2 regions of the Pseudomonas sp. F-14 TE3482 genome follow, and region 1 is predicted to be linked to the other one. Evidence: predicted binding sites of a transcription regulator. Region 1 holds the regulator's gene; the other holds the start of a gene.

Region 1 (5,868 bases):
CAGGTACTCGGCCACCGGTTGATCAAGCCCGGACTGTGCCCGTAGCTCCGGCTTCCAGTAAGGGTTAGGCAGGCAGCGCACGTCGAACACCAGATCGGCGTCCACCGGCATGCCACGCTTGAACCCGAAAGATTCCACCAGGAACGCAGTGCCCGGTTCCGGTTGATTCAGCAGGCGCAGCTTGATGGTATCGCGTAGCTGATACAGGTTCAGATTGGTGGTATTGACCTTGAGGTCGGCCAGATCGGCAATAGGCCCCAGCAGATTGGTTTCATCCTGGATCGCCTCCGCCAGCGAACGATTGGCGCTGCTCAGCGGGTGACGACGGCGAGTTTCCGAAAAGCGTTTGAGCAAGGTTTCTTCGTCTGCGTCCAGGTACAGCACATCGCACTGGATATGTCGGCTGCGGACCTCTTCCAGCAATTCGGGGAACCGTGACAGGTGGCTTGGCAAGTTGCGTGCATCGATGGACACGGCCACCAGCGGTTGTGCCAGTTCGGTGTGAATCAGCGCGCGTTCGGCCAGTTCCGGCAGCAAGCCGGCAGGCAGGTTGTCGATGCAGTAGTAGCCGTTGTCCTCGAGCACATCGAGGGCGGTACTTTTACCTGAGCCGGAGCGGCCACTGACGATGATCAGGCGCATGATTAGTGACCGTTCTGCTCGTCCAGGACAACCTGATACAAGGCTTCGTTGCTCGGGGCGCTGCGCAATTTTTCACGCACTTCCTTGCGATCCAGCATGCTGGCAATCTGGCGCAGCAATTCCAGGTGTGCATCGGTGGCGGCTTCCGGGACCAGCAGCACAAACAGCAGGTCAACCGGGGCACCGTCGATGGCATCGAAATCGATAGGGGCTTCCAGGTGCAGCAGCGCGCTGATTGGCGAGGTGCAGCCTTTGAGCCGGCAGTGGGGGATGGCGATGCCGTTGCCGAAACCGGTAGAACCGAGTTTCTCACGGGCAATCAAGGCCTCGAAGACGTCCTGCATTTCCAGATCCGGCACTTCGCGATGGATGAGGTTGGCAATTTGCTCGAGGGCTTTCTTTTTACTGCCACCCGGCGCGTTCACTTGGGAACGGCCGGGGGTCAGGATGGTTTCTAGTCGGATCATGGATTGGGGGTGTTAACGACCGGTCGCGCCCTGGAGGAGGCTCTGGGTCTTTTCCTTATGCTTTTTAAGTTGGCGATCCAGCTTGTCGGTCAGCAGGTCGATGGCGGCATACATGTCCGTATGCTCGGCATTGGCGACCACTTCTCCGCCGGGAATATGCAGCGTGGCTTCGATCTTCTGCAGCAGTTTTTCGACGTTCATCGTGACTTGCACATTGGTGATCTTGTCGAAATGCCTCTCTAATCGGTCGAGTTTTTCGCCGATGTAGGTGCGCAGGGGTTCGGTCACTTCCAGTTGGTGTCCACTGATGTTGACTTGCATACAGCTTCTCCTTCGTTGCCAGTGCATAAAGCGGCAGGCAGAAATGCCTGCCACTGGAACGCTGTGGCCAGCCCGGCGGCTACATCAACCGCTTCCGTTCGCTGGAAGGCGCGATCCCCAGGGATTCGCGGTACTTGGCGACGGTGCGACGGGCTACCTGAATGCCTTGTGCCTCCAGTAAACCAGCGATCTTGCTGTCACTCAACGGCTTTTTCTGATTTTCCGCAGCAACCAGTTTTTTGATGATCGCGCGGATCGCCGTGGACGAGCATTCACCGCCTTCAGAGGTACTGACGTGGCTGGAAAAAAAGTATTTCAGTTCATAGATGCCCCGCGGGGTATGCATGAATTTTTGCGTGGTCACCCGTGAAATTGTCGATTCATGCATGCCGACTGCTTCGGCAATGTCATGCAGCACCAACGGCTTCATGGCTTCGTCACCGTATTCGAGAAAGCCGCGTTGATGCTCGACGATCTGGGTGGCGACTTTCATCAGGGTTTCATTGCGGCTTTGCAGGCTCTTGATGAACCAGCGAGCCTCCTGCAGCTGATTACGCATGAAGGTGTTGTCAGCGCTGGTATCGGCACGGCGCACGAAACCGGCATATTGGGCGTTGACCCGCAGGCGTGGCACCGATTCCTGGTTCAGCTCCACCAGCCAGCGCTCGTTGTCCTTGCGCACGATCACGTCGGGAACGACGTATTCGGCTTCGGTGGACTCGATTTGTGAACCGGGGCGTGGGTTGAGGCTCTGGACCAATTCGATGACCTGGCGCAGCTCATCTTCCTTGAGCTTCATGCGGCGCATCAGCTGGCTGTAGTCGCGGCTGCCGAGCAGGTCGATGTAATCGGTGACCAGGCGCTTGGCTTCGGCCAGCCAAGGGGTCTTGGCGGACAACTGGCGCAGTTGCAGCAGCAGGCATTCACCGAGGTTGCGGGCGCCGATGCCAGCGGGTTCGAATTGCTGGATGCGGTGCAGGACGGCTTCGATTTCGTCCAGTTCGATGTCCAGTTCCGGGTCGAACGCTTCGAGGATTTCCTCGAGGGTTTCGTCCAGGTAGCCCTGATTGTTGATGCAGTCGATCAGGGTCACGGCGATCAGGCGATCGGTGTCGGACATCGGTGCCAGGTTCAGTTGCCAGAGCAAATGGCTTTGCAGGCTTTCACCGACCGATGTGCGGGTGGTGAAGTCCCACTCGTCGTCATCGTTGCTCGGCAGGCTGCTGGCGCTGGTCTGGTAGACATCCTCCCAGGCTGTGTCGACGGGCAATTCGTTGGGGATGCGCTCGTTCCAGTCGCCTTCCTCAAGGTTGTCCACCGTCGGGGCGGTTTCCTGGTAGGAGGGTTCCTGAATGTCGGCGTTGGGTTTCTGTTCGGCGCTATCGGCCAAGGGGTCGGCGTTATCGAAGTCGTCGCCTTCTTCCTGGCGTTCGAGCATCGGATTGGACTCCAGAGCCTCCTGGATTTCCTGTTGCAGGTCCAGGGTCGACAATTGGAGCAGGCGGATGGCCTGTTGCAGCTGCGGTGTCATCGTCAGCTGCTGGCCCATTCTCAAGACTAGCGATGGTTTCATGGCAGGGGCTTAACACCTTATTCGCCGGCGCACATGCGCCATCCACTACAGGGCGCCGAAGCGCCAAACATAAGCAAATTATATGCCCGAAACTGAAGTGTTTGCCTAGAGCGCTGTAACAATAAAAAGTTATTGATTTTTTATTGAAGCGAGCGCTCCCTCGGCGACCCGGGCACCTCAGGTGCTTACAGGCGGAACTCGTGGCCCAGATACACTTCCTTGACCAGTTCATTGGCGAGGATGGTGGCGGAGTCACCTTCAGCAATCAGTTGGCCGTCGTTGACGATGTAGGCGGTTTCGCAGATATCCAGGGTCTCACGAACGTTGTGGTCCGTGATCAGCACGCCAATGCCTTTAGCCTTGAGGTGATGGATGATCTGCTTGATGTCGCCCACCGAAATCGGGTCCACACCGGCGAAGGGTTCGTCGAGGAGGATGAATTTCGGGTTGGTAGCCAGTGCCCGGGCGATTTCCACACGGCGGCGTTCACCACCGGACAGGCTCATGCCGAGATTGTCACGGATGTGATGGATGTGAAATTCCTGCAGCAGGCTTTCCAGCTCTTGGCGACGACCGGCCTTATCGAGTTCCTTGCGGGTCTCGAGGATGGCCATGATGTTGTCGGCCACCGACAGTTTGCGGAAGATCGACGCTTCTTGCGGAAGATAGCCGATGCCGGCCTTCGCGCGACCGTGCATCGGCTGGTGGCTGACGTCCAGGTCGTCGATCAGTACGCGGCCTTGATCGGCCTGTACCAGACCGACAATCATATAGAAACAGGTGGTTTTACCGGCGCCGTTAGGGCCAAGCAGGCCGACGATCTGACCGCTGTCGATGGACAGGCTGACGTCGCGCACGACCTGACGGCTCTTGTAGCTCTTGGCCAGATGCTGAGCTTTCAGAGTTGCCATTACTGGGCCTTTTGCTCGTCGGTTTTCTTCTTCGGCTGGATCACCATGTCGATGCGAGGGCGTGCCTCGGTGACCTTGTTACCCGTGGCGCGACCGGCGCTCGCAAGCTTTTTGACCGTGTCGTAGACGATTTTCTCGCCTTGGGTGACGTTGTTGTCCTTATCGATGACTTTGGCGCGATCGATCAGCACGACGCGGTTTTGCGAGGCGTGGTACTGGATAGTTACGCCGTAGCCCTGGACCGGCTTGGTATCGCCCGCCGTTTGCAGTTGCTCGAAGTAGGCAAGGTTGCCCACCGAAGTCACCACGTCGATGTCGCCGGTCGGGGTGCGGGTGATAGTTACGGTATTGCCGGTGACCTTCATCGAGCCCTGGGTGATGATCACATCGCCCTTATAGGTGGCAACGCCGTTCTTGTCGTCCAGTTGGGCATCGTCGGCCTGAATGCGGATAGGCTGCTCTTGATCGTTCGGCAGAGCCCAGGCGCTCACGCTTCCCAGTGCTGCGCCCAGACTGAGCAAAATAGGGAGAGTTTTAACGAGCCTCATACTGTCCTCTTACGTTCGATAGCAGGTGTATCCTGCTTTCTTTCAAGTACGCTTTCATTCCGTTGCCTGTCGATACACCGCCAGCGCCGTCGATTCTAACGGGTTGATCGGTCTGCGCATATTGCTGCTGCGGGAACACTGTCATACGGGTGGTGGTAATCAGGGTTTTACGGTTTTTTTCGTCGAAACGCGTGATACGTACCGAGTCAATCAGCTCGACCTGAGTGCCGTCCGGGTTGACTTCGCCGCGCTCGCTCTGGACGTGCCAGGGGAATTCGGTGCCACGGAACATGTTCAGGTCCGGATTGGTCAGCAACGTCACCTCGCTCGCTTTCACGTGTTCGACCTTGTCCGACGTCATCTCGTATTGCAGTTTGCCGTCGGGCAGGTACTGCACGCTGTGGGCGTTGATGGCGTAATAGTCGATCGCGGTTTCATCGACCTTCACCACCGGCTTGTCGAGGAAGCGTTCCGGGCTGATGTTCCAGTAGCCGACCGCTGCAAAAATCGCAGCGATGCAACCGAACACCAGGATGTTACGAATTTTCTTGCTCAGCATGATGGGCTCACAGGTACGCGGCGTTGGCCGCATCGAGGCGGCCCTGGGCGCGCAGGATCAATTCGCAGAATTCGCGAGCGGCCCCCTCGCCACCGCGGGCCTGGGTGATGCCGTGGGCGTGTTCGCGCACGAAACTGGCAGCGCTGGCCACCGCCATGCCAAGGCCTACGCGGCGAATCACCGGCAGGTCCGGCAGGTCGTCGCCCAGGTAGGCCACTTGTTCATAGCTCAGGTTGAGCTGGCCAAGAAGTTCGTCGAGCACCACCAGTTTGTCTTCGCGACCCTGATAAAGGTGCGCAATGCCGAGGTTCTTCGCGCGCCGTTCAACCACCGGGGTCTTGCGGCCACTGATGATAGCGGTCTGCACGCCCGCGGCCATCAACATCTTGATGCCCTGGCCGTCGAGGGTGTTGAACGTCTTGAATTCGCTACCGTCTTCGAGGAAGTACAGGCGCCCGTCGGTCAGCACGCCATCGACGTCGAACACCGCCAGTTTGATCTGTTTGCCGCGTTGCAGCAGGTCCGTGCTCATTACATTACTCCCGCACGCAGCAAATCGTGCATGTTCAAGGCGCCGACCGGACGGTCTTCGCTGTCGACCACTACCAGTGCGTTGATCTTGTGGTCTTCCATGATTTTCAGGGCCTCGGCGGCGAGCATCTCGGCGCGGGCGGTCTTGCCGTGGGCGGTCATCACTTCATCAATGGTCGTGCTGTGGATATCGATGGTGCGGTCCAGCGTGCGACGCAGGTCGCCGTCGGTGAAGATCCCGGCGAGTTTTCCATCCGTGCTCAGTACAACGGTCATGCCCAATCCCTTACGGGTCATTTCCATCAAGGCATCCTTG
Region 2 (5,868 bases), 4.2 Mb from region 1:
AACGACGCGGGACTCAGACAGATGCTTTTGCTGGGTCTCGACCTGTTGCAAGGCCTGCAGCAGCATCGCGGTCTCGGCGGACAGACCACCCGCGAGGCACAGCAACGTTGCCAGGCACTGGGTCATTCGCTCGACCAACGCTGGAAAGAATGGCCGTATAGCGCACAGTGCCAGGCCTGGAACGCATTACGCCGCGAACCTGCGGATTTCGAGGGCCATTGCCGGTTGCTGCAAGACTTGCTCGGCGCCATCCAGAACCTCGAACTGCGGCGCTGCGCGCTTAATCTGCAGCCCCCGAGTATCGCCGAGCGCTGTTGGGAGCTGGAAGACCTGGGGCGGCTGCGCGGCCTGTCGGTGCGCGCCGCCGCCCATCAGAATTGCCCACTGCAAATGCTTGTTCAATTGCAGTACCTGCACGAGCGCTTGCTCAGGCATGCCCCCCACTCGCTGCACAACGCGCTCGAACGACTGCAACGCTGCCTGATCGGTACAACGACAGTGTCCATCTCCCCGGCGCAGTGCTACGCCCTGCTCACCCCATTGCTCGACGAGCGCCTCGACGCCATCCGCCGGGATCTGGGCTAAGGCTTACCTCCATTCGACTTCGCAGCGGTGCGCAGGAGAGCTGTTTTAGTTCACCTCGCACCCACGCTGCCCAAAAAGTGATCAGTGCTTCGCTCTCCCCCGGCTCTACGCCCCCTTCGATATCTTTTTAGAAAACATCACAAAACCACTTCAAGCCTTTGTACCAATTGATTTTTTTCGCATAAAAAAACTCGGACATAAACTTGGCAAGCCCTTTGCTACTACTGACTAACAGACTCATGCGGCACGCCAATGGCGGCGTGCTGCACTTTCCGGACAACGGCGTCCGTCAGGTCCCTCTATCGAGGGTGCCTGGCGCACGCCGTTTTTTTTTTGCCCCTAAAAAAAGGATGTGGTTATGACTGATGAGCGTGACTCGCAACATCCGGTACACCCCGGTCGGCGCACCTTTCTGAAGCAATCCCTGGTGACGGCAGGTACTGTCGCCGGGATCGCCGCCCTCAATGTTGTCGCGCCGGGCTTTCTGCGTAGCGCAGTCTGGGCTGCCGGCAGCGACGCGCCGGAGAAAGCTGCACTGAAGGTCGGTTTCATTCCCCTCACCGACTGCGCATCAGTCGTGGTGGCGGCAACCCAGGGTTTCGGCGAAAAATACGGCCTTACTATCACGCCGAGCAAAGAGGCGTCCTGGGCCGGTGTGCGCGACAAACTGCTCAACGGCGAACTGGATGCTGCCCATGTGCTCTACGGCCTGATCTATGGCGTGCAACTGGGCATCGGCGGGCCGCAGAGAGATATGGCCATGCTCATGGGACTGAACCAGAACGGCCAGGCGATCACCCTCTCCAAACAGCTGCAGCAAGCGGGCGTGACCAATGGCGAGCAACTGGCCGCCAAGGTCAAGCAAGGTGGTACGCCACTGACCTTCGCCCAGACGTTCCCCACCGGCACCCATGCCATGTGGCTCAATTACTGGCTCGCCAGCCTCGGCATTAACCCGCTGACCGATGTGAAGACCATCGTGGTGCCACCGCCACAGATGGTCGCCAACATGCGCGTGGGCAACATGGACGGCTTCTGTGTCGGCGAGCCTTGGGGAGCCCGGGCGATTGCCGACAACATCGGCTTCACCGCCGTTACCACCCAGAAACTCTGGCCCGATCACCCGGAGAAAATCCTTGGCACCACCCGTGCCTTCGTCGAGCAATACCCCAACACCGCCCGGGCGTTGACCATGGCGGTGCTCGACGCCAGCCGGTTCATCGAGGCCAGCGTAGAGAACAAAAAAAGCACCGCCCAACTGATTGCCGGCAAGGCCTACGTGAATGCGCCCGTCGAAGTGATCGAACAACGCTTCCTCGGCCACTACGACGACGGGGCAGGCAACCAATGGACGGACGAGCATGCGATGTCCTTCTGCAAGGATGGCAGCGTCAACTACCCCTACCTGTCGGACGGTATGTGGTTCCTCACTCAGTTCCGTCGCTGGGGCCTGCTCAAGGAGGATGTGGACTACGCCGGTGTGGCCAAGTCTATCAACCAGACAAAACTCTACGGCGAAGCCGCCAGCCAGCTTGGCCTGACTGTACCGGGCAGTCCGCTGCGCAGTAGCACCCTGATCGACGGCAAGGTCTGGGACGGCTCCAATCCGGCCGCCTATGCCAACTCCTTCACCATCAAAGCCTGACCGGAGTAACCCGCCATGAACGCCCCCCTCAAGTTGCCAGCGCCGCCCACCACTACGGCGAGTACCCAGCCAGAGCGTCGCTCTCCCCTCCTGAGCGGGTTGCGTCAACGCGCCAGGGATGGCATTGCCCCAGCATTGGGTATCGCCCTGTTTCTCGCCGTCTGGGCGTTTATAGCCGCACGCAGTGAGGGCCTGCCCGGCCCGCTCGCTACTTGGTATTCAGCCCTGGAGCTGTTCAGCGCCCCCTTCTACGACAACGGTCCAAACGACATGGGCATTGGCTGGAACGTGTTGGCCTCCCTTGGCCGGGTCGGCATCGGCTTCGGCCTCGCCGCCCTGCTCGGTATTCCGCTGGGCTTCGCCATCGGCCGCTTCGCCTTCCTAGGCGGTATGTTCGCGCCGATCATCAGCCTGCTACGTCCGGTCTCGCCGCTGGCGTGGTTGCCGATCGGCCTGCTGGTGTTCAAGGCCGCCGGCCCGGCATCGATCTGGGTGATTTTCATCAGCTCGATCTGGCCGATCATTCTCAACACCGCAGCAGGGGTCGCCAGCGTGCCGCAGGACTATTTGAACGTCGCGCGGGTGCTCAAGCTCAGCGAGTGGAAGGTGTTCACCCACATCCTGTTTCCTTCGGTGCTGCCGCATCTGATGACCGGCATTCGCCTGTCCATCGGCGTGGCGTGGCTGGTGATCGTCGCCGCAGAAATGCTCACCGGCGGTGTCGGTCTGGGCTTCTGGGTGTGGGACGAATGGAACAACCTCAATGTCGAGCACATTCTCATCGCCATCATCATCGTCGGTCTGGTCGGCCTGCTGCTCGAGCAGGGCCTGTTGTGGATCGCCAAACGCTTCGACTACACCAACTGAACCTACGCCCGTGCGGGTGTTTGGGTTGCCCGCACCTGACGCTTACCCGATGCAGGAGAACCGAGATGACTAAATTCGTCGAGCTGACCCAGGTCAGCAAGCACTTCGACACTAAAAAAGGCCGCTTCCAGGCCCTCAGCAACGTCAACCTGAGCATCGCACGTGGCGAGTTCGTCTCGTTGATCGGTCATTCCGGATGCGGCAAGTCGACGGTGCTGAACCTGATCGCCGGTCTGCTTGAAGCCAATGGCGGCGGCTTGATATGCAACGGTCGCGAGATCGACGGTCCCGGCCCTGAGCGCGCAGTGGTGTTTCAAAACCACAGCCTGCTGCCCTGGCTGACTTGCTTCGGTAACGTGCACCTGGCCGTGGAGAAGGTATTCGGCAAACGCGAAAACAAGGCCGCGCTGAAGGCGCGTACCGAGGCGGCGCTGGCAATGGTCGGTCTTGAGCATGCCATGCACAAGCATCCCAGCGAGATTTCCGGGGGCATGAAGCAGCGTGTCGGCATCGCTCGCGCGCTGGCCATGGAGCCGAAAATACTGCTGATGGACGAACCCTTCGGCGCGCTCGACGCCCTCACCCGCGCGCACCTTCAGGACGAGCTGCTGCGTATCGTTGCCGCTACTCAGAGCACCGTGGTGATGGTCACCCATGATGTCGATGAGGCCGTATTGCTCTCCGACCGCATCGTGATGATGACCAACGGGCCGGCGGCCACCGTCGGTGAGATCCTTAGCGTTGGCCTGGCAAAACCGCGCAATCGCCTGGTACTGGCCAACGACCCCGAGTACCACCGCTATCGCACGACGGTCCTCGAGTTCCTCTACCACCGCCAGCAAATGCCGGCGGCGTGAAAACGAAACAAGTTTGGGGGTGGCCGTGACCGATATGACCCTGGCAGCGGAATCCAACGGTCGAGGTGTGCTCGTCAGCGACGGTGGATTCTTCATGCCACGGAACAGGAAAGACACGGGTCAGAGTGGGAGCTCTTCAAGCTTGCGATCGCCAGCCATCGCCCCGTTCAAGCACTCATCCAGGAACCTCACCACCGTCCCCATGCAGCCGACCCGCTCCTCGACATGGGGCATATGGCTGGAGTTCTCGAACAACGCCCAACGCACATTCGGGATCTGCTGCAGAAAGGGTCTGACCACCGTCGGTGTTGCTTCATCGTAGCGACCGGAGATCACCAGCGTCGGCACGTTGACCTGCGGCAAACGGTCGACGATGGTCCAGTCTTTCAGGCTACCTATCACATGAAACTCCGTCGGCCCGCTCATCGCATGGTAAACGGTGGGATCGGCATCGACCTGGGCAAACGTACGCGCGACTTCTTCGGGCCAGGGAATGACGCGACACACATGGTTGTCGTAAAAAACCCTGGAAGCGTCCTGATAGGCGGCCGCTTGAAAATCCCCTGCCCGTTCGTACTCAAGCAACGTTTCATGGACCCCAGCAGGCAGCAGTTGACGTAAACGGTTGGCTTCCTGAACCCAGACGCGCATGTCCGACGGGGAATTAGCGAGGATCAAGGCCCGTAGTCCCGCAGGTTGCCGTACCGCGTGCTCGCTAGCGAGCATGCCACCCCAGGATTGCCCCAGGAGTGCGTAATTGTCGCTGATACCGAGATGATCCAGCAGGTTGTCCAGCTCCTCGAGAAACAGCGCTACGTTCCAGAACGAGGTGTCTTTTTCCGGCAGGTGGGTCGAGCGACCGTTACCCAATTGATCGTAATGCACCACCGCCCGCCCACTCGCGGCGATGTCCTTATAGGCATCGACGTAATCATGCGTGCAGCCCGGGCCGCCATGCAGAATCACCAGCGGCGTGTTCTTGCCGTCAAAGTGACCTGTGACGCGATACCAGGTCTGATAAGGACCAAAAGGTGCGAAGCCTTCGCGTATTCCGATAGATTCCATTTCTTCGTGCCGCCCCTGAAAAACCGTACGGCACACGATAGCGGGATCAGACCTTCAAAATAACTAGAGAAATAGATAGGTTTTTGCCCTGTTTCAGCTATCGAGCAATCGATAGTGGGTGGCCCGCACCACGGCCTGGACCCGATTCTTGGCCCCGAGTTTATGCATGGCCGAGGTCAGATGGAGGCTGATGGTGGCCAATGAACGATTCAGTTGGTTGGCAATCTCGGCGGCGGTCAGCCCCTCAGCCGCCCATTTAAGGCACTCGCGTTCACGTTTGGTCAGATGAACGGGAGGCGTGTGAGCCTCCTTGCCAAGCAACGGATAGGCCGCTTCCTGCAAGGCATGGGAAATCAGGCTGAAATCGGCGAGGGTCCGCCGGGCATCGCACAGGACACTGCTGCTGCTGGTACGCAGCCCGGTCAAGGAGGCAAAGCCGCCTCTGGGCAGATGAATCGGGACCGACACACCACAGGTCATCTGCGCGTCTTCCAGATAATTCACCACTGGCGCATGGCACTGACTGATGACCGGCTCCAGCAGGGTGTCAGTCCCGGGTTTGTAAGACCAGACAAAGGGTGAAACACAATTGAGTGCTACCTGCTGGACAGGGTCGATCTGGTAGTAACCCTCTGCACACCAACGCGCATGCCAATCGGCTGGCGTGTTGCGCAGTTTGAGCACCGAGGGCGTAATCAACTTGCCTTCATGGTCCAGCGGCACCGGGCTGTAGTCGTACACCAACGCATCGAAGCCCAGCTCCTGGGCCAACAGCAAGGCGTTGTCCATCTGCTCATCCAGGCTCTTGCCCGACAACAGACGGGGATTGAGGTCTGATAGCTTCGTCTG

Evidence for each region. The regulator sigma-54, encoded in region 1, starts transcription at its own class of promoters, with help from an activator protein. The targets are predictions, from matches to a motif close to ANTGGCATNNANNTTGCTNT.
Region 2: the regulator sigma-54 is predicted to act here: its motif matches at 788-807, upstream of AB7M26_RS19760 (CmpA/NrtA family ABC transporter substrate-binding protein).

What each region holds. Positions count from the first base shown of each region.
Region 1 is NZ_JBRJII010000001.1:218,221-224,088, reverse strand. Features, by position in the region: gene rapZ (RNase adapter RapZ) at 1-642, opposite strand, end outside; gene ptsN (PTS IIA-like nitrogen regulatory protein PtsN) at 645-1,109, opposite strand; gene hpf (ribosome hibernation-promoting factor, HPF/YfiA family) at 1,122-1,430, opposite strand; gene AB7M26_RS01030 (RNA polymerase factor sigma-54) at 1,510-3,003, opposite strand; gene lptB (LPS export ABC transporter ATP-binding protein) at 3,189-3,914, opposite strand; gene lptA (lipopolysaccharide transport periplasmic protein LptA) at 3,914-4,462, opposite strand; gene lptC (LPS export ABC transporter periplasmic protein LptC) at 4,449-5,021, opposite strand; gene AB7M26_RS01010 (KdsC family phosphatase) at 5,029-5,553, opposite strand; gene AB7M26_RS01005 (KpsF/GutQ family sugar-phosphate isomerase) at 5,553-5,868, opposite strand, start outside.
Region 2 is NZ_JBRJII010000001.1:4,392,908-4,398,775, reverse strand. Features, by position in the region: gene AB7M26_RS19765 (hypothetical protein) at 1-585, shown strand, start outside; gene AB7M26_RS19760 (CmpA/NrtA family ABC transporter substrate-binding protein) at 944-2,230, shown strand; gene ntrB (nitrate ABC transporter permease) at 2,246-3,097, shown strand; gene AB7M26_RS19750 (ABC transporter ATP-binding protein) at 3,163-3,954, shown strand; gene AB7M26_RS19745 (proline iminopeptidase-family hydrolase) at 4,075-5,019, opposite strand; gene AB7M26_RS19740 (LuxR family transcriptional regulator) at 5,113-5,868, opposite strand, start outside.